Synechococcus sp. PCC 7335: one gene and its partners. Each later gene encodes a partner of the first gene's protein in a complex. Links are inferred from orthologs where the notes say so. Each region holds a gene or a part of one and is shown in the gene's direction. Other genes may lie near its edges.

Region 1 (6,115 bases):
AAAGTGTGGAGTACGCCTGAAACTCTACGACAATGTGCCAGTGTTCGGCTGGTTTTGGCTAGGGGGTCGCTGTCGCAATTGTAAGCAGCCGATTGCTTTTCGATATCCCCTAGTAGAGTTTGCTACCGGGGGGGTATTTGTCTTGGTGTTTACTCGTTTCGGACTGACCTGGCAGACACCTTGCTACTGGATATTTCTTTGCTGGCTGCTGGTACTGGCGCTGATTGATTTGGATACGATGACGTTGCCTAACCGTCTGACCGCTTCAGGATTAATCCTGGGATGGGGATTTCAGGGTTCGATAAGCTACCTGGCGACACCGACATTACTTTCGGGAATGAGCGGTGTGGTAGCTGCTTTCTTTTCGAGTATTTTTGGGCTTTGGCTGTTTGATCTGATCGGTATTGCCGGGAGCAGTGTATTTGGTAAAACGGCCATGGGCGGTGGGGACTCTAAACTAGCGGCAATGATGGCAGCTTGGTTAGGTTGGCCAGGATTACTCTTAGCGACGTTCTTGGCTGCAGCGATGGGTTCCCTGATTGGAGGCTCAGCATTGGTACTAGGTATGATAGACCGGAAGCAGCAAATCCCGTTCGGGCCATATCTAGCGCTAGGCGCTACACTCACGCTTTTCTATGGTCAGCAGCTTATAGACGCGTATCTATCGATCTTTTTTCCTCTGGGATTATAACTTTTAGACTATAACCAATCACTCCAAGCACTATTATCCTGTTCACTTTCTTGTTCTATTAGAGTCTTATGAGATCTTCTTGTATTCAATAGATAGGCTTTGCCAAAGCAGCTCTATCTCTACTTCCTACAAATGACCGCCACCCTAGTAGGATAGGAATAGTATTGGCCTCACTTCCCTTTCGTTTTGAGGCATACCTTAAACAAAGCTGATGAGTGGAAAGATGTCGCTGTTTGACTGGTTTGCCAACAGAAAAAAGACAGGTTTGATTAGCCCAGATCACCGAGAGAGGGAGATTGCTGATGGGCTTTGGACTAAGTGCGAACGTTGTGATGTGCTTACCTATACCAAAGATCTCAAGGCAAATCAGCAGGTGTGTCCAGAGTGCGGCCATCACCATCGGGTGTTTAGCGTCGAACGAATTGAGCAACTGATAGATGAAGGTACTTGGACGCCAATAGATACTCAGATTTCACCTGAAGATCCGCTGCGGTTTCGCGATCGCAAAGCCTACGCTGATCGCATCCGCGATACCCAGACCAAGACAAAGCTGATCGATGGTGTTCAAACAGGTGTAGGAAAGATTCTTGGAGAGTCTGTGGCATTAGGTGTTATGGACTTTCGATTCATGGGCGGCAGCATGGGTTCAGTTGTGGGTGAAAAGCTTACCCGCTTGATTGAGCGCGGTACGGCGAATCGGCTTCCAGTGATGATTGTCTGCGCTTCTGGTGGTGCCAGAATGCAAGAAGGTATGCTGAGTCTGATGCAGATGGCGAAGATTTCAGCAGCGTTAGAGCGTCACCGTTCTGCTCGCCTGTTGTATATTCCTATTCTCACGCATCCAACGACTGGTGGTGTGACAGCTAGTTTTGCGATGCTAGGTGATATTATCCTGGCTGAACCTGAGGCAACTATTGGCTTTGCTGGGCGCCGTGTGGTAGAGCAAACCGTTCGCGAAAAGCTGCCAGAGGACTTTCAAACGGCTGAGTATTTGCTGCATCACGGTTTCGTCGACAAAATTGTGCCGCGTCCTCAGCTCAAACGGACGTTAGCGCAGCTGATTCGACTACATGCTCCTGTGAAGGGAAAGGTGCCTGTTGTTGCTAAGCAAGTGGAAGTGGTTCTAGAAGGAGCTGAATAGATCCGTAGAACTTCTTTAAATCGCTTTGGGTTCATTCCCACCCCTTGGGACGAAATAACAGCCAGGGCTTTGCCCTATGGGTTCATACCATTGATTCGCTGGCGGTCTATCTTTAATGTGGTCTAAGGCAGACTCGGTGGGGTTTCAGCGCAGTTTCGGCGCTGGGCCATCGCTCTCTTGTCCTATTCATGGCATGATAGAGAGATAATTTGATTCAAACCATGGTTGGATCACTGCTGTGTTGCGTGGCTAAAAAGCGAGCATTAAATATGAAAAAAGTATTCCAAAAATTCGCCTGGTGGATGGCGACGTTTGTCTTTGTGGCAATAGGTCTGTTTGGCGCTGGGCCTTTGGTAGAAGGCGCGATCGCAGCCGAACTCGACGCGAACCTTCGAACCATCCCTCTCAATGAAGCGGGTGATACAGTAACACTTTCGCTAGAAGAATTTACTCGGGGTCAACAAAAGTTCAACAATGCCTGCGCGATCTGTCATCTAGGAGGTATCACTAAGACCAATCCTAACGTGGGTCTAGACACCGAGTCTTTGGCAGGTGCCTTCCCTGATCGAAACAACTTGGAAGGGCTTGTAGACTACCTACACAACCCAACAACTTACGATGGATTGACTGAGATTTCTGAACTACATCCTAGTACCAAGAGCAGCGATATCTACCCTAAGATGCGAAATCTAACAGAAGACGACCTCAGGGCAATCTCTGGACATATTCTACTAATGCCAAAGATTCGTGGTGACCAGTGGGGTGCAGGTAAAACGAAGTCCTTGTAAGCATTGCTGCGACATTCCTAGCTGAATAAGGCTAGTTTTATTGCAATAATAAAGACACCATAAAAAGCACAGAGGAATATTTCTCTGTGCTTTTCTATGGCCGCAATATATGAATATAGATTCGCTGAGCTAGGCTATGTAGCTCTCGCTGCTTAGCGCTACATACTGAACCTAGGTGATGCATTAAATCTGCCTTTGAGGACGTCTGGAAGTAGCGGTAGTCGCCTCCGTCACTACAACGCGACTACCGCTATTAAGAACGCCGCCAACAAATCCAACCCAATAGCTCCCTACTGAAGGTTCTTATTGGGTTGAGGGCCTCTACGCTGAATATACAGCTGCAAAAATATCTGCGCGGCAGAAGGTTCTAACGTGTCTAGGGCGGTAACAATATCTGGAATAGAATCAGCGAGCGGATCGCTGACCTCGTTGACCCACTGATTTACGGTGGACCGGGCCACACCCATTGTAACGGCTAGTCTGTTTTGACTAATACCATATTGTTGAAGAACACACTTGAGTGCCTTGCCTGCCCTGCCCATTTTTTTCATGTCTCGCGAGTGATAGTTTGAAAATAGTTTTAAGGGATGTATAAAAGTGCAACGCTGCTTTATTAGGCGTATGTGTACGGACCTATGATACTTAGATCTTAAAAATTTATACCAAGGGTTACAAAACATCCTCGAAGACGAAAATAGTTCTTATGTCTTCATATCAGCCAGTTATAGAATTGACCTACACATCATTGATTGCTGGTTGGTAGATAGGGGTCGGATCAACAGCCATGAAATAAATCAAAATATTCCTAATCAGAGTTTATATAATCCGCATACCATAAGGGATTGCATGTAGAGAGACTTGCTTTTCGGAGCTAAAAGAACGTCCTACTAGAGCACATGCAGCCTATGCTTATCATGCAGAAAGGATAAGTACGGTTCAGCGCTAAGAATATTGGCACACTCTAAATGCTTCCCTAACAAAACCAAAAAACACGCAGTTGTTAGGGAATCAGTATTTCTACCTAGACAGCTTTGCTGGAGGTATTCATTACGCTCTGATACTACTGACCTTAGAGCCAGATTGATTTTGAGCGATCGCTCTTCCATGACTTTTGGAAGATGACGACTAAAGCGATGTGAACTCGTTGCTTGATAACCAACAGCTCATATGAGGTTTCATACTTACAGCGTTTGAATTTCTAATGTTGTTGAAGAACGATAACGCCGCATTCTTGGAATCGAGCAAGGTGCCTGAACTTAAATGTTTTTCCTTAAGTAGGTGTCAAAGACTGTAGAGGTGATTGCAGAATATAGGCTCTACGCTATGGCAATAGAGAATGCTGAAGCTTTACTACGATCTCTAATTACTTATTGCGTACGTCGTTAAATACGCTAAGTCAACTCAATCTGGGCTGATAGACTGTCAGCGCAAGCAGGGAAATCACACGCTTGGGTAGTGAAGTTTTTCAAGACTCATTTTCTGCTTCCGATACCGACGGGCTCTCTTCATCAAGGGTAGGCTCGTTCGAAGGCACTATAGATGGTTGGATAGCTTTCTCGGCAATTTGATAAGTTCGGTCAGACACCTGGCGAATTAGCTCTGCTGCTCGGATATCGTTGCTCGGGCGCTGAACCAGAGCAGCTACGACATAGCGTTTGCCATTCGGCAGATCCACTAGGGCAATATCTCCTAGTACTGAACGAATGTCTCCGGTTTTGTTATAGGTTAATGCGCCTTTCTCTTCGAGGGTAGCTGGCAGTAGATCCTTGCTACGGGTTCGGTTGAGAATATTGAGGATGTGGTCACGCGATCGCACAGTCAAAGACTCTCCTTGACTAATAAGAAGCATCGTATGTGCTAGGTCGCGAGCACTGGTTAAATTGGTGCCTTCTAGATCGGGTAGAGGAGCGTTTAGTTGGGTTGTCTCTAGGCCATAGTTGATAAATCGATTGTTCAATGCTTCTGGTCCACCCAATAAATCGATCATCATATTAGTAGCCGTATTATCGCTCGTGACAATCATCTGGGAAGCGACTTCTAGCGCCGTGTACTGAGTCTTAGGATCAGCCACCTGCATGTCTCCAGACCCCGAAGCTATCTGCTCAGGCTTCATAGACATTGTTTTCATGAGGTCAATTCGGCCAGCGTCTACGTCCTCGAAGAAGGCTAACAAAATGGGGAGCTTGATTGTGCTAGCGGCTGCGATCGCCTCTTCCCCTCCTACGCTGACATACTCACCTGTATCAACATCCGCATAGAAAACTTTAGGCACTAGGCCAGTGTATTGGTCAGGCAGCGCTTGCAAGGCTGCTTTTAGAGGTGCAATCTCTGTAGTTAGCTCGACTGGGAAAGTCTTGAGTGGTACATCTTGAGTGGCTACAGGCGCAACCTCCGCAGTCTCTTGCGCAGGCGCTTTCGGCAATGCCTTCAATAGGGTTCCACCAATAGCTGCCACACCTAAACCAACAATAATTAGTCGAATAATGTAAAGGACAGAGGCAGGCGTTCTATGTACTTTGGACGTACGGCGACGGCGACGACCTGATGCACGAGATGATGAACCTCTCCCTGGCATCGATGTGACAGGTAGCGTTGGCCTCGGATTAGATCGAAACGCACGAGGTTTTCTTGCTATGAAATCACTCACTTTAGAATCACCATTTCCGGCTTCTTTTTGCTGCCTAAGGAAATGGACCTGCGCAGTATCTTGCGATTGGTGACTAGCCCAAATCGGTCTGGGTTTAGCAGCAAGCGTGCGGCTAGTAGATCTGCTTTTAACACGATCAGATCCGGTAATCGACAAACGACGGCGCTCTAGAGAGGTATCAGTGCGACGAGAGCGTTTATTTCGATGACGACGGCTGCGAGTAGGTGCCTTAGAAGGTGTTGGAATCTGTTTGGATAGCTGTTTAGGCTTTTGCCTAATGGAACTGGACCGTAGCTGAGTGTCAACGTTTTGCCCCCCGATCCAGGCGTTGCGCAAGTTGTGGGTATCCGTCATGACAGGGTCTAACCTTTACGTTTGCCGTTGTTTTGAGTGTGATAATGCCCATTCGATCTGCCGAATCATGCCACGCAATAGGGCAACTTCGTGAGAGGTCGGGGAGGCTCGATGGAGCAGCTGCCGAATTTTACGCATGCGACTAGCGCTTGTGTGAGGAAGAAGATATCCCACCTGTAGTAGTAATGATTCCAAATGCTCGTAGTATCTTTCAATTTCCTCTAGGTTTGCTCTGGGCTGATCTTCGTGTTCTTTTATGATGGGGGCGTTGGCTGTACTTGATAAGGAAGATTCTGACTGTTTAGCAGATGAAGGGGTATTTTGTAAAGCAGGTGTTTTGTTTTCTAGAGAGGATTCGATAGGGTAGGAGCTTAGGGTGCTGTTAGGGCAGAAGGTTCTGGCAACCCGTGAGAGTTCATAGCAGCAGATGGTGACTGCTTGGGCTAGATTAAGCGCGCTATAGGCATCGCTAGTAGGAATTTTGAGAAACTGTT
Region 2 (5,965 bases), 610 kb from region 1 along the record:
GGGCGCTGTAGCCATCTGCAACAACAGTCACATCGCCTTTAGTCGTCTCGAACTTAACCGTCGCTCTACCTTTAAGCTGGGGCAAATTATCATATTCAGCCGGCACTTCAAACGGAAAGCCGTCTACCATCAGCTCTTCTAGCTCGCCGACTTGATCTAGCAGCTGCTTACGCTCAGTCCAAACGCCTTCTTTGTCTTCGGCCTCGATTGCTTCACGAATAGGCTCTAGTCCGCCTGCTAAACTATCGAGAATCTGATTGGCCTGCGCTTGGCGATCTTCTGGCACGCTAGCTAGAATCGCGTCTCGCTTTCTATTGAGTACTCGTTCTACTTTATTAACGTCTTTCTTCATGGGTCCCCAGCGCTTACTGCGCAGCCATTCAGAAATCTCTTCTAAGTCGCCTTGAATCGACCGGATCTCCTTATTGTCAATCGGTAAAGCGTAGCGTAGTAGAGCCGCACCGTCTGTGATTGCATTTCCTGGCGGCAGCCCAGCTAGGACAGGCGCTAGAACCGGATTAAGCGCGATCGCCTGTGCAGGCATCACGGATGTCAATAGACACATCGCGGATAGCAACAGACTAAAACAAGCGGCTTTGATCAGACTTTTAAGCTTTCGCAAATTCATGGCTTGATTGGGAGACTTTTGGCGTTCAGCTTTGATCTTGCCATAGTCTGGGTCCCTCACCCCCAGTCACCCGCCGATGCTGTAACCCTTGTTATCAATTAGTACGCTCACACTATCTGCCATCAGCTAGCTAACTTTATCAGCAGGTCTAGCCCGTAGTGAGGCTGTTAATTTATGGAGCATAATTAGCAGGCAACTAACCGCCGAGCTGTACAATGATTGCCGATTGCCTTAGCACCTTTTAGCTATCATCATGATCTCTAGCAATGATTTCCGCACCGGTACCAGTATCGAAATCGATGGCTCCGTGTGGCGCGTCGTTGAGTTTTTGCACGTCAAACCTGGCAAAGGCTCTGCTTTTGTGCGTACTAAGCTGAAAAATGCGCAGACAGGCAACACGCTCGAACGGACTTTTAGGGCGGGCGAGATGGTGCCTCAGGCAATACTTGAAAAGAGAAACAAGCAATACACCTATAGAGACGGCGATCAATACGTCTTTATGGATATGGAAACTTACGAGGAAAGTCGGCTCAACGCTGATCAAATTGGTGATGCTGTGAAGTATCTCAAAGAAGAAATGGAAGTAACCGTTTTGACTTGGGATGAGCGAGTTCTAGAAGTAGAACTGCCCAACACTGTCGTTTTAGAGATCACTCAGACTGATCCAGGAGTCAAGGGTGATACGGCTACTGGAGGAACCAAACCTGCCACCGTTGAAACGGGCGCTCAGGTGATGGTACCGCTGTTCATTTCTCAGGGTGAAAGAATCAAAATCGACACTCGTAACGATACCTATCTAGGTCGTGAAACCTAAGGTTGTATGATTTGCGCACTAGCTATGAACATTTTTAATATGGGATTTTACAGGTGAACTTTAAAGAACTCTGCGAGTTGGTAACGGCTATAGACCAGACTGACATCGCTGAGCTAACCCTAAAAAACGATGAATTTGAACTGACGCTTCGTAAACCTTCTGCGCTCCAGCCAGAAGTTGTTCTTAGCGCAGCTCCAAGTACTACGCCCGCCGCGCCCATTGAGCCAGCAGCACCAATCTCGCCGCCGGCTCCTATTAGTACGCCAGCAGAGCCTACTACTCCGTCTACACCAGCGATTGATGCGTCTTTAGTCGAGATCACCTCGCCAATGGTCGGTACGTTCTATCGATCGCCCGCGCCGGATGAGTCTGCCTTCGTAGAAGTAGGCGATCGCATCCAGTCGGGTCAAACAGTATGCATCATCGAGGCAATGAAGCTAATGAACGAGCTAGAAGCCGAAGTGTCTGGCGAAATTGTAGCCATTCTGGTAGAAAATGCTGAACCGATCGAATTTGGACAGCCACTGATGCGAGTAAAACTTGCTAAGTAAGTTTTTCCAGCCTATTCTTTCAACCCACTTAAGCCCACTTAGTAGTAGGCTGCTCAAATTCACTTTTGTCAAAAACTGTAGAAAAGCTATATCTAACCAAAGCTAATACTCACTAAACTAAAGCGATCAATTAAAGCGACCAATTAAGTAGGGATTTGCTATGTTGTAGTGATATTGCATGCCACTTGCCTACAGAAGGCATCTACTAGGCGCAATCAGTTAGGGGTGATCAGTCGTAGATGCGCGGTTCTCTACAGTCGGATAATCCTTGTGAATTAAGATGACTCATCTTTAGTTGGCACGGTATGCTGTGCCAAAGCATCACCTGAACTGACGGAACAAACATCTTTGTATCCTAATAACTAGCAGAACTAACGAAATCTAAACACTAAGCTAGTAAGTCGAATGAAGTAGGACACAGAAGCAAGCAGCATATTAAGAGGAGGAAGATTATGACAGAAGGCATGATGAAGAACACCGCCCGTCAGGAGCAGTCTACTAGCACTCGACCTGCCGCCGCCGCCACTTCAAATTCTTCGAGCCGACTGTACCGCCGATTAGAAGAAGCCCTCCACGCCGGTAGCGAAGTTTGGTTTCGTATGCCAGGGACACGCTTAGTGGGCATACCTATCTATCTAGACGCAGAATATGTCGAGGTGGTCGATGTTGATGTGGCTGAGGGATTCGAGGACGAGGAATTACCTGACGACCCCTACCAGCGCACTGTTTGGCTAATTCGTTTAGAGGAAATTAGCGCTATTTCCTATGCTACCGATCGCTGGAGTAAAGAGCGTTTTGAACGCCTGCTAGAGCAATCTCAAAAAGATGATGGTCCTGCGGATAAACCTCGCTAGATGCTTACCTTACGCGCTCAGCGATCACGTCGTAGATATACATAGTATCCACCCAATCTAGGAATAGCCCAGTAGTCAGAACAGATACTACTGGGCTTTCACTTGTAGACCGCACGGTAGCTGAAAGTTTTGCTTTCCTATTCTTTTTTCTTTAGTTCTATGAGCCCGCAAACGCAAACGACACGCTAGGAAAGAGTTAATAGCGATCGCCAGTGGGCATAATTACCTAGCTTTAGTAGTTAGCTTTACCGTTTGTCGCTGCATCTTATGACTTTATGTAGGTTAAACCCTAGGAGGCAAATGTCCATATAACCTTGAGTGATTGAAATTTGACTTAAATTAAGTCTTTTAGCTATTAACTCAAGCAAAAATTCAAGGGAACAGCGTCGATAAACAGACCTCAGCCAACCTGCTTATATTGCCCCCCATCCATCTATCTGGTGACTTATGCAATCCAAAGAGATCAACACACCACAAGTACGTTCCACTATCCGAGTGGAAGATGATCGTACTGGTCTAACGCCAGAAACACTAAAACGGGCGTTTCTAGACAACTTGTTCTATGTACAGGGGAAATCGCCGGAGATTGCCTCTATACAGGACTACTATATGGCATTGGCCTATACGGTGCGCGATCGCATGCTGCACCACTGGCTCAGCTCGGCAAGCACCTACCGGGCTCAAAAGTCGCGGACAGCGGTCTATTTATCAGCAGAGTTTTTGATGGGGCCGTATCTAGGAAACAACCTGATCAACCTAGGTCTATACGATGTAGTAGACGAAGCCATGGCTGATCTGGGCCTAAGTTTGCCCGAAATTATGGCGCAAGAGCAAGAGCCTGGTCTAGGCAACGGTGGTTTGGGTCGACTAGCGGCCTGCTATCTAGATTCGATGGCAACGCTACAAATTCCCTCTCTAGGCTATGGTATTCGCTACGAGTTCGGCATCTTTAAGCAAGAACTTCAAGATGGCTGGCAGATTGAGCGCACCGACAAGTGGCTAGCTAATGGTAATCCTTGGGAAATTGTTCGGCCGCTGTGGGCTCAAGAAGTTAAGCTAGGTGGCTATACCAAAGCATATACCGATAACAAAGGCAGCTACCGGGTAGAATGGGTGTGCGATCGCGTCGTTAAGGGCGTCCCTTACGACACAGCTATTCTTGGCTATAAAGTCAACACAGCCACTACGCTCCGTCTGTGGAAAGCTGAATCGCCTGATGCTTTCGACTTTGAAGCTTTTAACCACGGCGACTACTCCGGTGCGGTCAATTCCAAGGTAGTCTCTGAAAACATCTCCAAAGTGCTCTATCCCAATGATGAGCACCTAGAAGGTAAGCAGCTACGCCTAGAGCAGCAGTACTTCTTTGTCTCTTGCTCTTTGCAAGACATGATTCGAATCATGCTGCGCGATGGCATTCCCCTAGAACAATTCCCAGAAAAATATACGCTGCAAATGAACGATACGCACCCTGCGATCGCCGTCGCAGAACTCATGCGTCTACTCATCGACGTTCACGAATTTGAATGGGATAAAGCCTGGGAAATCACCCAAAAATCCCTTGCCTATACCAACCACACCCTTCTGCCCGAAGCCTTAGAACGCTGGCCTATTGGCTTGTTTGGCAACTTACTTCCCCGCCATCTTGAGATTATTTTCGAAATCAACCGTCACTTCCTAGAAGATGTCAGACTCAAATTTGGCCAGGACAACGAGCGCATATCCCGCATGTCTTTGATTGACGAGAGCGGTGGTCGCTATGTTCGCATGGCTAATCTTGCTTGTGTGGGTAGTCATGCCATTAACGGTGTTGCGGCCCTTCACACAGAGCTACTCAAAGAAACTGTACTTAATGACTTCTATCAGCTCTTCCCAGAGAAATTTATCAACGAAACCAACGGTGTCACGCCTCGTCGCTGGATGGTACTCAGCAATCCTAAACTTACTCGGTTGATCAATCAGCGCATTGGCGACGAGTGGCCCACCGACCTGTTTCAACTCAAGCAGTTAGAATCGTTTGCCGATGATCCGGGCTTTCGCACTGAATGGCGACAGATCAAGCAAGCAAACAAAGAAGCCTTAGCCGTACGCATTGAAAGGGCAACTGGCGTCAAAGTTAGCCCTACCTCGATGTTTGACGTACAGATCAAGCGTATTCATGAGTACAAGCGTCAGCAGCTCAACGCACTGCACATCATTTCGCTCTACCACCAGCTCAAGAGCAATCCGGATCTAAACATTACGCCACGCACCTTTATCTTTGCGGGTAAGGCAGCGCCGGGCTACTTTATGGCTAAGCTCATCATCAAGCTCATCACCTCTGTGGGCCGTGTAGTCAACCGCGACCCAGACATTCGCGATCAGCTTAAAGTCGTTTTCTATCCGAACTACAACGTTACGAACGCACAACCTATTTACCCTGCCTCTGATCTTTCAGAGCAAATTTCGACCGCAGGTTTTGAAGCATCCGGTACAGGCAATATGAAATTTGCTATGAACGGCGCACTGACTATTGGAACTTTAGACGGTGCCAACGTTGAGATTCGCGAAGAAGTTGGCGATGATAATTTCTTCTTGTTCGGACTTCAGGCACACGAAGTTGCTGAGCTCAAAGCCACGGGCTACAGTCCCCGTAAGTATTATGAGGAAAATGAAGGGCTCCGTACCGTCATCGACCTGATTGGCTCTGGTGTCTTCTCCAGCGGAGATACAAAGATGTTCAAACCGTTAATTGATAATCTCTTGAATCAAGATAGATTTATGGTCCTAGCTGATTATCAAGCCTATGTCGATTGTCAAAAACAGGTAGACGCCGCTTATAAAGACCAAGATAACTGGGTTCGCATGTCAATTTTGAACGCGGCTCGTATGGGTAAGTTCTCTTCTGATCGAGCTATTCAAGAATACTGCGATCAGATCTGGAACATTAAGCCTGTTCCTGTGGAGCTACAGGAGTACACCAAAACTCTATCGATGATGACAGATAACAGCACTCGCCTACCCGTATAGCAGAGTCTCTCAGCTTAGAAGAGACTGCCTTAAGCGAAAGTTGATATTTCAGGAGATGTGAACAAAGGCCTTCGGTTTCTCGATCGAAGGCCTTTGGGTTAAATAAAGAAAT
Region 3 (6,078 bases), 3.6 Mb from region 1 along the record:
AGACACAGATTGGTAAGAACTATTAAGAACTCTTGAGCAATCGCAATTAGAGGTCTAATAGATCAAACAAATTTAATGCAATAGGATAGTACAGCTATGCAAACCCTTGAAGTTAGCCCAGCAATGGATTTCCAAAGTGAAACCTACAAAGATGCTTACAGTCGTATTAACGCGATTGTGATTGAGGGCGAGCTCGAAGCGAACAATAACTACAAGCAGCTATCGGAGCATCTTGGTGACTTCAAGGATGATTTGCTTAAGCTGGCTCGAATGGAAAACCGTCATATGAAGGGATTTCAGGCTTGTGGTAAAAACCTCAGCGTCAACCCAGATATGCCCTTTGCAAAAGAATTCTTCGCTCAGCTCCACGATAATTTTCAAACTGCTCTTGCCGAGGGCAAAATTGTCACCTGTCTGCTGATCCAATCTTTGATCATTGAAACCTTCGCTATCTCTGCCTACAACATCTATATTCCAGTCGCAGATGACTTTGCCCGTAAGATTACAGAAGGCGTCGTCAAAGATGAGTATATGCATTTAAACTTTGGCGAAGAGTGGCTAAAGGCAAACTTTGAAGCATCCAAAGCCGAGCTAGAGACAGCAAACCGTGCCAATCTACCCTTGATCTGGAAGATGCTAAACCAGGTGGAAGAGGATGCGGCTGTTCTGGGTATGGAGAAAGATGCCTTGATCGAAGACTTTATGATCACCTACGGCGAAGCACTTGCTAACATAGGCTTTAGCGCTCGCGATGTGATGCGACTATCCGCTCAAGGGCTTGCCGCTGTGTAGTAGCCGCTTGCAAGCGACCTTAGTCAGCTTTAATGATAGGGTCGCTTTTCCCTTTCTATCGATTTAGTACTGCTTTCCTTTATCTTCCCTCCGAAGCTGGATTTTCATTTCCAGGATCTTTTGACCAGCAGGATGGAACAAAAATTAGGATGCACACGACGAAGTATCCATATTTCTTTTAACGCGTAAGACGTTAGTAACTCCTGAATGTTTGGTTTAATTGGTCATCTCACCAGCCTAGAACACGCTAAATCAGTTGCCCATAAGCTGGGCTACCCTGAATATGCGGAACAAGGCTTAGACTTTTGGTGTAGCGCCCCGCCCCAGGTTGTCGATCACTTTAAAGTGGTTAGCGCTACAGGACAGACGATCGAAGGCAAATACGTTGAGTCTTGTTTTTTGCCAGAGATGTTAGCGAACAGGCGGATTAAAGCAGCCACTCGTAAAATTCTAAATGCAATGGCTCATGCTCAAAAAGAGGGCATCAACATCACGGCGCTAGGTGGTTTTTCGTCCATCATTTTTGAGAACTTCAAGCTAGAGCAGATTAAGCGGGTTCGGAACTTAGATTTAGACTTTAGTAAGTTCACAACTGGAAACACGCATACAGCCTATGTGATCTGTAAGCAGGTAGAGGAAGCGGCTCCTAGCCTCGGCATCGATCTGAGCCAGGCGACGGTCGCAGTCTGTGGTGCAACTGGTGATATTGGGAGCGCTGTGTGTCGTTGGTTAACGGCACGTACAGGCGTTAAGAACCTGCTGCTCGTGGCTCGTAATCAAGAGCGTCTAGAAAACTTACAAGCAGATCTAAAGTTCGGTCAGGTGCAAACATTGGACGAAGCACTGCCCCAAGCGGATGTAGTGGTGTGGGTTGCCAGTATGCCCAAAGGGGTAGAAGTAGATTTGGAGACACTAAAGCAGCCTTGCTTGATGGTTGATGGTGGCTATCCAAAGAACATGGATGTGACGTTCTCGCACCCGGGTATTACAGTACTCAAAGGTGGCATCGTTGAGCACATGCTAGACATTGATTGGCACATCATGAACATTGTGAACATGGATGTGCCAGGCCGTCAGCTATTCGCCTGCTTTGCAGAGTCGATGCTGTTGGAGTTTGAAAAGCTACATACCAATTTTTCTTGGGGCCGCAATCAAATTACGTTAGAGAAGATGGATTTGATTGGAGAGGCATCTAGACGACACGGGTTTAAACCCCTGCTAACGTGATGTAGTGGTTGCTACAAATGCGATACGCTAGTACCGCTAGCTGAGCGCTAGGTTCAGCTGTTGACTGGACCCTTTATTTAGCCCTTGACTCCTTATGGTAACGACTGAACGTAGGCCAATTTTACTGGATTTTGAGAAGCCACTAGCTGAGTTAGAGTCGCGAATTGTTCAGATTCGTGAGCTAGCTGAAGATAACGATGTCGATGTGTCTGACCAGATCCATCAGCTGGAATCGCGGGCCCAGCAGCTGCGTCAGGAAATTTTTACAAGCCTAACACCAGCTCAACGAATTCAGGTAGCTCGTCATCCGCGTCGGCCCAGTACGCTGGACTATATTCAGGCCATTAGCGATGAATGGGTAGAACTACACGGCGATCGCCGTTCGGGTAAGGACGACTTGGCCTTAGTCGGCGGCATCGCTCGTTTCCAAGGCCGCCCGGTAATGATGATGGGTCATCAAAAAGGACGCGATACTAAAGACAACGTAGCGCGCAACTTTGGGATGCCAGTGCCCGGTGGCTATCGCAAGGCGATGCGGTTGATGGAGCATGCCGATCGCTTTGATATGCCGATTTTTAGCTTTATTGATACGCCAGGTGCCTGGCCAGGATTTGAAGCAGAAGAAATGGGTCAGGGCGAGGCGATCGCCTATAACTTGCGTGAGATGTTTCGCCTAGATGTACCGATTATTTGTACGGTGATTGGAGAAGGCGGCTCCGGTGGCGCTTTAGGTATCGGTGTGGGCGATCGCCTAATGATGTTTGAGCACTCGGTCTACTATGTGGCAAGTCCGGAAGCCTGCGCGTCTATTTTGTGGAAGGACGCAGCTAGATCACCGCAAGCGGCTGATGCGCTAAAGGTCACCGCCTGGGATCTTAAGAAGCTGGGCATTTTGGATCAACTACTGCCTGAACCTATTGGGGGCGCTCATGCTGCGCCGATTGAAGCGGCAGATACTCTACAGCAAGCTTTAGCACAGAATCTTAATGCCCTTTTGGATATGAGCCCAGAGCAACGACGTAATCAGCGCTATGACAAATTTCGTCAGATTGGCGTATTTTCCAGCTAGGGCTTTCATTCTCCATTCGTGGCAAATAACAGTTAGCATTTATTAGCACCGATATTAATCTTTCTTGAGTTTTGAAGCTGATTGCGAAGAGGGCGATCAGCTAGCTTTGCCGCCTATGTTAGCCAATCTAGGAGCCTCGCTATTAGCTCCATCACTAGATAGATCCGTAGGTAGCGCGTTGATTACCGGCGCTAGCTCTGGAATAGGAGAAGCAACGGCAAGGGCGTTTGCTCAAGCTGGGTTTGATCTGCTACTGATGGCCCGCTCGCAGGATAAGCTCTCTGTCTTAGCTGAAGAGCTAGCTGTCTTTGGAGTGAACACTCAAGGGGTAGTGATTGACCTAGCCGACTGTAATAGAGTGAAGGCACTAGTGGAAAAGGCGATCGCGCATTTCGGCCCAGTGGATATTCTCGTAAATAGCGCAGGTATGGGGTATACCGCGCCTATAGGTGATATGCCCTTAGCTGATTGGCAGCGAGTAATGTCGCTCAATGTGACAAGCGTTTTCCAAATGGTTCAGGCAGTCTTACCAGGAATGCGGGCTCAATCTAGAGGATTGATCATCAACATTGCCTCGATTGCAGCGCAGCAAGCTTTCCCGAACTGGGGTGCGTATGGTGTAAGTAAGGCGGCGTTGGTGCAATTGTCGAACGCAATTGCGGCTGAAGAGTCTGCTAACGGAATTCGAGTCGTTACCTTATCACCTGGAGCGGTCAATACACCTATTTGGGATACCGATACTGTTCAAGCCAACTTTGACAGGTCTGCTATGCTCACGCCAGAAACAGTTGCCCAAACCATCTTGCATACGGCGCTTCTACCTTCTAGTGCGGTCATTTCTCATCTGACGATAACGCCTAGCGTCGGTGCATTGTAGCTGTGCGTTGTAGCTATTGACTTGAGCTGTTGGATGTAGCTATTTACTGGTTCACATTACTGGTCCACACTCTTGCTTTCATCTCCAGACTAGCTTCATAGTCACACTTTATACTCAACTGTTTATACTCGGCTGTCCAGTTTCACAGCCTGCTTTTTCAGCTTCACTCTCTGCTTTCACTTTGGGTTTTAAGAGGACCTTTTCTATGACTATATCTGACGGGATTCCCGGTATCGATGGCCGCGACTTTAGCGAGAGCGTGCTGAGTAATCGCTCTACTAATGGCGACAAACTCTCCAGCCATCAGGTACGTCCCGATCGTCAGACCAAGCATGGCAAGGTGATTCCTCGTCGCCCTTCTAAAATAAGCCCCAATGAAGACAATGGCCCGATGATGGACGCTGTTCGTACTATGCTGCTCTCCGTTGGGGAAGATCCTGAGCGTGAAGGTTTGCTCAAAACGCCACATCGCGTGGCCGAAGCTATGCGCTTTTTAACCCAAGGCTATTCACAATCACTAGAGACCATTGTCAATGATGCCATCTTCGATGAAGGCCATAACGAAATGGTGCTCGTTCGTGATATCAACTTCTTCAGCCTGTGCGAGCATCATATGCTGCCTTTTATGGGACGAGCCCATGTTGCGTATATTCCTAATCAGCGTGTGGTCGGCTTGAGTAAGCTTGCTCGTATTGTTGAGATGTATGCCCGTCGGCTGCAGGTGCAAGAGCGCCTGAATCGTCAGATTGCTGAGGCTGTACAAGAAGTCCTAGATCCTCTAGGTGTAGCCGTTGTGATGGAAGCAAGTCATATGTGTATGGCCATGCGCGGGGTTCAAAAGCCAGGGTCCTGGACGGTGACTAGCGCTATGGTCGGTGTATTTGACGAAGACGCAAAAACCCGTGAAGAGTTTTTGAGCCTGATTCGCCATCAGCCTGGATTCGCTAATTATTAAAGCGACTAAACTTAGAGCTACCAAACTCAGCTATCGAATCTATCTGCCGAAGTTCGCCACTTTTGACTAGTACAGCTCACCATCTAGCGTAGTTCACTACATGGGAAGAGATAACTTTCCTTTTCGGAAGACCAACGATAGAGTTGTGATAGTTGTTTGTATTTGAAATTATCGACATGACTACAACGCCTGCTATTGAGACGCTTGCAGCCCTTCCAGATAATTCTGAAGAAGAGGCGACTTCTCCTTTAGATGTGATTGAGACAGTCATTTCCAGTCTGGAGCAGGAAGGTACGGCAATGGTGAACCATTCCGATGACGGACACCTATGGAAGTTTAAATACGGCTCAGTGGATGTGTTCGTTCAGCTTTCGGGTGAAACCGATGAAGATACGCTGACGGTCTGGTCGCCTGTACACAAGCTACCGGTTCAAAACGAGGCAGATATGATGCGTAAGCTACTCGAGATGAACTGTGGCAATACGTTTGAAGCCTGTTTCGGTCTGTTAGAAGACAGTGTTGTTGTGTTTTCAGCGCGGACTCTAATGGATATAAATCCTAGCGAAATTTCTCGATTGATGACGATCGTGGCTTCTATCGCAGATGAAAACGATGAAGAGCTGCTGAAGAATTATCCGGCGGCGTAGTCTTCTCTCCATGAAGCTGTAGGTATGAGCTTTGCTTTTTCTCTCTCAATTATTCTGATAGTTGTTGCGGCTGGGATTTCGCTCACAAAGTTAGTTTTTCTGCTTTGGCTGCTCATTCGGACCAAGCGACTCGCCGTATTGGCCTACATGATCTACTTAGTTTCAATAGCAGCGCTAGGTAATTTTGGGGGAGAGGCGATCGCTAGCGTCTTCTCTCCGACTGTGCAACCAGATGCGTGGCAAGTCAGTATGCTTGCTCTCAATATGTTGAACGCATTAGTGGAAACGACTCTTTTCGTTTGGCTTTTGTGGCCGTTGTTCCAGCGAACCAATAGAAATGGCTCACGATACCTGGCGAATGATACCGCTGATGAACAGGGCGGGCGCTGAGCACATGGCGATCGATAGCTGGCTGCTAGATCAACATGTGAAAGGGTTGCAGCCATCGTGCTTACGGTTCTATACATGGCGATCGCCTACAATTTCGCTAGGCTATCATCAGCATCAGTTT
Region 4 (6,118 bases), 2.6 Mb from region 1 along the record:
GGGCTATTTCACAGTGCCAATCAGACGATAAGAAGATATCTTTGTTTCCCAACACAAAAATGACGAGCCACGTTCAAGACGATAGAAACTTCGACTTTCTTCTCTATGAAAATTGGGATATAAAACTTCGGATCTATCTCGAACTCAACACTTTTAGGAACCTACAGTATCTGTAACTTTTGAAACAGCTTGAACGAGTAAGGAACACCTCAATTCTTTTTTGGTGAAGTTATGAACCAGAGGATAAAGAAAAATTCTCTAGCAAGAGATGGTTAGCGCTACCGCTACGAGCGCAGTCTTACCTCTGTTTCCATTTATCAGCGCTTGATAAATTCCATACGACTGAGTGAAGATCTCTTAACCTTCGTTCCCTACGTATATAGCTGTGCCACTTTAACTAATGGACTCCAAAGATGACAAAAGAGAGATCTTCTCTTATAGTGATATTGTGTGAGGAGCGAACCAGTTAAGGACACCGAGACGAAACACGGCCAGTCGTCGGTGTCCTTTCTGATTTTGATTTCTGCCCCGCTTATAGGTTTAGTTCGTCGACTAGCGCGACTTGCCTCGATTAGCAGGTCTCAGTGTTCATAGGAAAGTGCTAAGTAGGTGAACGGATGTCGTCTTTAGCAACTAGTCCTCCAACCAGTGTAGAGTGCCAACCAGTGTAGAGTGCCAACCAGTGTAGAGTGCCAAGCGAAGAATGCTAAACTCGTCAGACATTTAACTAAGTAGTTAGCATTGAATAGATAGCAACTAAGGACACTACAAAGCGGAGTTAGATCACTTGAAGATTTCGACTTCAACTGCTGGTAAAGTGCCCTTCAAAATTTCCGAAAAAGTGGCGAGACAAGCACAAGCCTCTAGTCGTACATCAGGACATTACAAACCATAGCGCAATTACCAATCACTACCATCGGAGCGCTATGAGCACACCTAAATACCAGTATCGTCTTTAGACTGAGACTGCACCCTAGGAACAATCAAACCTTGGGGATAGTCGAAGAGCTAATCAATTAGCGAACAATAGAAAAGACGATTGTTTTGGTGCCATGACTACTCCTGTATATCGTCTGCTTGTGTGCCTATTGCAACCAATGCAGTAGTAGTCGTGTTTTACAGACCCTCTCTCATATCTGCTACATGGAGAGTATACTTTGAGCTAGGAGTACGGAGTTAGCATCGAGGTCGAGCAAACACTTTTGAGCAAACACTTCAGCTTGATGACGCGTAAGGTTCCTCAAGTGATTCCTTGGTAGCTGGGATTGAACCCGAGACCTGGCGATCGACGAGGTGGCTAATAGTTTAAAGGCGAATATAGGAGAAGCTGGAGATTACTCAGGGGCAAGTGATCGTTGCAGATAGTCCGTGTCATCCTGAAGCGCAGCTTTGCACAGACAAAATCCTAACTACATTCCGAACCCATCGGTCCTAAATACCGAATCAAGTAAGGAGAAAACACCTCGTATATCAGTGTTAGCGGTTGCCCATGGTGCCAAAACAAATAATGCCGTCCCCAAAACGGGCCCTTTTGCTCAAATGCCTTCTCTAGAGCGGTAGAATAACCAAACTCAATTCCTTGAATATCTCTATAGAGTTCCGTGCGTAGTTTAGCTAGGCTAGCCCAAATCGGTAAAGCGCGATTTTCTAGGTATTCGTCTACATGACTAGCTTCCCACCAAGAGGTAGCATAAGCTAGTCGCTGACCAGAAGCTGTCCGCAGCCAGACCTGACGGCGCAAATGTGGGCCTGGCACTTGTGCAATGGGCAAAGGTGCATAGTCCCCACCTGCGGCTACAGGCGACATATCGATGACATCGACCTCTGTTGGTTCACGGGTTAGTAGCTGCAGATGGCGCGTTGGCGAACCATCTCCTAGCATCAATATCTGCCATGCCGGGGAAAGCTGATCGTGAGGCAGCCCTCGTTTCACAACAGATTGATTGCCTTGCCATAGAGGTTTCAAAGCATACCAGGTAGCTGGTTGAGTCGAAGAAAGAGCGGAAGACGCTGAAGCCAATGTGTTTACAAAAGTTTATATCCTTGCTCTTATCATAGCGAACAAGTCATAACCAGCGAACAAGTCATACCTAGCAAGTTGCAAACAATAGAAAGCGACAAAAGCGGGACTATAGAGATAAGGTTACGCAATTATCTACCAAAGTTGTAGAGTCGAACCTTCTAGATCAAACTCTTTAGCCTGTGTGTTTTGCTATGACTTGCAACCAAAATGAATTCGGAGGGATTCTATTTTCACTAAAATCTGACAGCCAAAGTACAGAAATCCTATTACAGGAGCCCTGTGGCCACAACCTGTCTTGAGCCTATGCGGATGGCGAGACTCGAACTCGCAAGGCATGAGCCACACGCCCCTCAAGCGTGCGTGTCTACCAATTCCACCACATCCGCAAATGATGGCAACATCGACTTATAACAATACGGCATAATGGACACCTTTCGACAGTTTCTACGGATACGTTTGCTTTATGTAGTTACGGCGAGGACTAAAGCCTTCCACCAAAGTAAAGAGGGGTAGAAGGATGCGTGATACGATCAGCTTCTTGATGACTTAGCAGCAAATGCTGACCGCTAGATGAGCTTCTCTAAAATTTTGATTGCCAATCGTGGTGAGATCGCACTACGGATTATTCGCACGTGCGAAGAAATGGGAATCGCTACCATCGCTGTCCATTCCACCGTTGATCGCAGTGCTCTCCATGTTCAACTAGCTGATGAGGCCGTCTGTATTGGTGAAGCCTCCAGCAGCAAAAGCTATCTCAACATTCCAAATATTATCGCTGCTGCGCTCACGAGAGGCGCAACTGCCATTCATCCAGGCTATGGTTTTCTGGCTGAAAACGCTCGATTCGCTGAAATCTGCGCTGACCATAATCTTGTTTTCATTGGCCCTACTGCGGCGGCGATGCTGGCGATGGGTGATAAGGCGACTGCTAAAGCGACCATGCAAAAGGTCAAAGTACCTACCGTTCCAGGTAGTGAGGGTTTGCTAAATAGCCAGGAGGAGGCTGCTAAACTTGCTGCCGAAATTGGCTACCCAGTAATCATTAAAGCAACCGCAGGAGGGGGTGGGCGTGGTATGCGTTTGGTACGCGCTCCCCATGAGCTTGGAAAAATGTTCTTAGCTGCTCAAGGAGAGGCAGAAGCTTCTTTTGGTAATCCCGGTGTTTACTTAGAAAAGTTTGTCGAGAACCCACGTCATATAGAGTTCCAAATTCTAGCGGATAGCTATGGCAATGTTGTTCATTTGGGCGAGCGGGATTGCTCCATTCAACGACGCCATCAAAAGCTTTTAGAAGAAGCTCCTAGCGCCGCTTTAGACGAATCATTAAGACAGCAGATGGGTGCGGCGGCGGTCCGGGCTGCTGAGTCTATCAACTATGTGGGTGCTGGCACGGTAGAGTTTTTGGTGGACCGTACGGGCGAATTCTATTTTATGGAGATGAATACCCGCATCCAGGTTGAACACCCTGTCACAGAGATGGTAACGGGGATCGATCTGATTGCTGAGCAAATCCGGGTGGCCCAAGGCGATCGCCTACTATTTACTCAAGCCGATATCCAACTACGTGGTCATGCCATAGAATGCCGGATTAATGCAGAAGATCCAGAGCACAACTTCCGGCCTAATCCCGGTAGAATTAGCGGTTATCTAGCCCCTGGTGGCTTAGGGGTTCGGATGGACTCTCATGTATATACCGACTATGAAATTCCACCTTACTATGATTCGCTAATCGGCAAACTTATTGTTTGGGGTCCAAACAGAGATACAGCGATTCGGCGTATGCAAAGAGCGCTTAGAGAATTTGCTATCACTGGTTTGCCAACGACTATCGGATTCCACCAAAAAGTAATGGCGCATCCGCAGTTTGTGAAAGGAGAAGTCTTTACAGACTTTGTGGCAAATATGATGGAATAGCTCGCCGCCCTAGAACAGAGCGCTATCCGTAATGGCTACTTAGATTAGATATTCGTATAGACGGACCGTTTATACAGACGGACTATGTAATAGCTGCCTCTTCGGTAAACCTAACGCAACGAATTTCAACGTGAGCCGTTCCCTCTACGTTAGCTGCTAGTGCTACTAACTGATCTAATAATGTTCGTGACGAGACAACACCTGTCAAGATAACGACACATCCGCGCTGACGGACCTTCAGCTGGCTGATGTCTTCTTTAACAGATTGATTAAAGCACCTTAGAACCCTATTAGCTAAGCCGTTGTAGTCGTACTCGCCTCGGATGCCAATGCGTTCCGGTGGGCTAGTAGAAAAGCCCTTAAGTGGTGATAGCTTTGTCGCGCCAAACGGATTATGCACGGAAGGTACTAACACAACTGATGATTCGCCTACTCCATTCACGCTCTTATCCTCCACTTGTCAATAAATATTTCAAACGAATATATTTCCTTCGTTACCTTGCTAATTCCAGCTGAGCTGTGTTCTGAACCCGTTTACGTACTTTTGGTTTCGCTGCTATCTCAGCGGTCTCGCTTCTACAGGTATGGTTTTGCTTGTACGCTTCTATATTCAAGAACTTAATCCGCTTCGGTGAAATCTCGACACCATCTTGTACCTATCAGGAATTCTTGATAGTTTTATCGCTCACTTTCTCATCGTCTAGCCCAGAAGAGTTGCTACTCTGTGCAGGAGAGCGATGGGAATGTCCCCTAGATACGGCTCTAGCTGCCTAATAGAGATAATTGCCTTTCTGTTCAAACCCAATAGTGGGAAAAACACAGACGTTTAGTGAATCTTTACAAATAGCTTTCAGAAGAAATAGCTAGACCGGTGACTGGTACTGTAAGGATTTACAAAGATTGTATAAGTAGTATAAGAAGATTTACGTATATTTTGATACCTCAATAGGGTTTTTGGACGGGTTTTACGTAGTTTTGGCTAGGTTTTTGAACTTTTTATACCAAACTTGCCCTATATAGTAAAAATATGATGAAGCCTGTTTCCTAAAAGATAGAAAAGGGCAATTCATAGACTGGCATACTAAATTTCGACGCCAGCTCTTTGTACTCTACTGAGTTGAGTATCTTACTAAGGGACTTAGAAATTATACGTACTAGGTCTATAAACGGATGCTAGGACTGCAGCAACTACTAGGACTGCAATAGTGCCACTGCGTAGGCAGCAATACCTTCTTCTCTCCCAATAGGACCAAGCTTCTCGTAGGTGGTCGCTTTGATGCCAATTTGATCAGGCTCGATAGAGAGGGTCGTTGCTAGTCGAGTCCGCATGTTGGGAATATGCGGATTTAATTTCGGCTTTTCAGCAATGACAACGCTATCAATATTGCAAACGTGCCAACCGCGATCGCCTACCAGCCGGTTCACTTGAGCGAGCAGCACCTGGCTATCTGCACCTGCCCACTTAGGATCATCGGGTGGAAAGTACACCCCAATGTCTCCTAGGCTCAGTGCGCCTAGCATCGCGTCCATAATGGCATGAGTAAGCGCGTCGGCATCGCTATGACCCAGTAGCCCCTGCGAGTGAGGGATATCTATTCCGCCTAAAATCAGCTTGCGGCCTGCGTGTAGACGGTGAACGTCAAATCCATTGCCAATCCGAATATTCATAGGTAAGAAGCTTGCTCGCGTTATCAAGATATAAAGCGTTGATTTATGACGCTTACTCCACTCTACGCTTACTCAACTTTATATAGCGCTTCTCTGATAAATGAAACGAGCGCGAGTTACTTGACCAGTTGTCACATAAGGCTGTCAGCCCGAAAACTGCACCTCAGTCAAGGGTCCAATGCTTATAGCGTCTTCCCTGTTGCTTAGAATATCTTTATCGGCTGAACCCTCAGCAAAATGCCAAGCTGATTACCAAGAAAAGCACGAGAAAAGCTATCGCTCAGTGCTATCCTGCCAACGTTTAAACAGATCAGGCCGACGTTGTTGTGTTCGCTCTAGCTGCTGTTGCTTTCTCCATTGGGCGATCACACCATGATTACCAGACATCAGCACTTCGGGTACAGACCACTGCCGAAACTGCGCAGGTCTCGTGTATTGCGGATAGTCAAGTAAATTGGCTTCAAAACTTTCATACTTTAAAGAGTCAGTTTTTGCTACCGTACCTGGCAGCAG

The links.
Region 2: the proteins of accD (region 1) and accB are in contact, whole or in part, in a solved structure (PDB 8UXZ), measured with the Escherichia coli proteins. The link is inferred for Synechococcus sp. PCC 7335 from one-to-one orthologs.
Region 3: the proteins of accD (region 1) and S7335_RS03420 are in contact, whole or in part, in a solved structure (PDB 8UXZ), measured with the Escherichia coli proteins. The link is inferred for Synechococcus sp. PCC 7335 from one-to-one orthologs.
Region 4: the proteins of accD (region 1) and accC are in contact, whole or in part, in a solved structure (PDB 8UXZ), measured with the Escherichia coli proteins. The link is inferred for Synechococcus sp. PCC 7335 from one-to-one orthologs.

What each region holds. Positions count from the first base shown.
Region 1 is NZ_DS989904.1:4,379,206-4,385,320, reverse strand. Bases 1-2,873 are described here. They hold accD (acetyl-CoA carboxylase, carboxyltransferase subunit beta), read left to right. Parts: upstream 1-914; coding sequence 915-1,832; downstream 1,833-2,873. Other genes in these bases: psbV (photosystem II cytochrome c-550), read left to right, coding at 2,102-2,620; S7335_RS18335 (A24 family peptidase), read left to right, coding at 1-691. In the rest of the region: S7335_RS18320 (helix-turn-helix transcriptional regulator), read right to left, coding at 2,911-3,171; S7335_RS18315 (serine hydrolase), read right to left, coding at 4,086-5,621; S7335_RS18310 (RNA methyltransferase), read right to left, coding at 5,637-6,115.
Region 2 is NZ_DS989904.1:3,765,995-3,771,959, reverse strand. What follows is about bases 522-3,244. They hold accB (acetyl-CoA carboxylase biotin carboxyl carrier protein), read left to right. Parts: upstream 522-1,495; coding sequence 1,496-1,993; downstream 1,994-3,244. Other genes in these bases: S7335_RS15915 (hypothetical protein), read left to right, coding at 2,446-2,847; efp (elongation factor P), read left to right, coding at 882-1,442; S7335_RS15930 (peptidylprolyl isomerase), read right to left, coding at 522-628. In the rest of the region: more of S7335_RS15930, read right to left, coding at 1-521; S7335_RS15910 (glycogen/starch/alpha-glucan phosphorylase), read left to right, coding at 3,295-5,853; S7335_RS15905 (threonine/serine dehydratase), read left to right, coding at 5,964-5,965. UniProt on the Escherichia coli protein: This protein is a component of the acetyl coenzyme A carboxylase complex; first, biotin carboxylase catalyzes the carboxylation of the carrier protein and then the transcarboxylase transfers the carboxyl group to form malonyl-CoA.
Region 3 is NZ_DS989904.1:745,184-751,261, reverse strand. What follows is about bases 1,265-4,100. They hold S7335_RS03420 (acetyl-CoA carboxylase carboxyltransferase subunit alpha), read left to right. Parts: upstream 1,265-2,113; coding sequence 2,114-3,088; downstream 3,089-4,100. Other genes in these bases: S7335_RS03415 (SDR family oxidoreductase), read left to right, coding at 3,153-3,965; S7335_RS03425 (long-chain acyl-[acyl-carrier-protein] reductase), read left to right, coding at 1,265-2,019. In the rest of the region: S7335_RS03430 (aldehyde oxygenase (deformylating)), read left to right, coding at 97-792; more of S7335_RS03425, read left to right, coding at 1,000-1,264; GTP cyclohydrolase I FolE, read left to right, coding at 4,171-4,920; S7335_RS03405 (YbjN domain-containing protein), read left to right, coding at 5,097-5,567; S7335_RS03400 (hypothetical protein), read left to right, coding at 5,592-5,957; S7335_RS03395 (lipoate--protein ligase family protein), read left to right, coding at 5,905-6,078. UniProt on the Escherichia coli protein: Component of the acetyl coenzyme A carboxylase (ACC) complex. First, biotin carboxylase catalyzes the carboxylation of biotin on its carrier protein (BCCP) and then the CO(2) group is transferred by the carboxyltransferase to acetyl-CoA to form malonyl-CoA.
Region 4 is NZ_DS989904.1:1,819,703-1,825,820, forward strand. The notes cover bases 1,890-4,765. They hold accC (acetyl-CoA carboxylase biotin carboxylase subunit), read left to right. Parts: upstream 1,890-2,593; coding sequence 2,594-3,937; downstream 3,938-4,765. Other genes in these bases: S7335_RS08000 (chorismate lyase), read right to left, coding at 1,890-2,020; S7335_RS08015 (hypothetical protein), read right to left, coding at 4,020-4,379. Outside these bases: more of S7335_RS08000, read right to left, coding at 1,406-1,889; ispF (2-C-methyl-D-erythritol 2,4-cyclodiphosphate synthase), read right to left, coding at 5,129-5,605; tRNA (guanosine(37)-N1)-methyltransferase TrmD, read right to left, coding at 5,879-6,118. UniProt on the Escherichia coli protein: This protein is a component of the acetyl coenzyme A carboxylase complex; first, biotin carboxylase catalyzes the carboxylation of the carrier protein and then the transcarboxylase transfers the carboxyl group to form malonyl-CoA.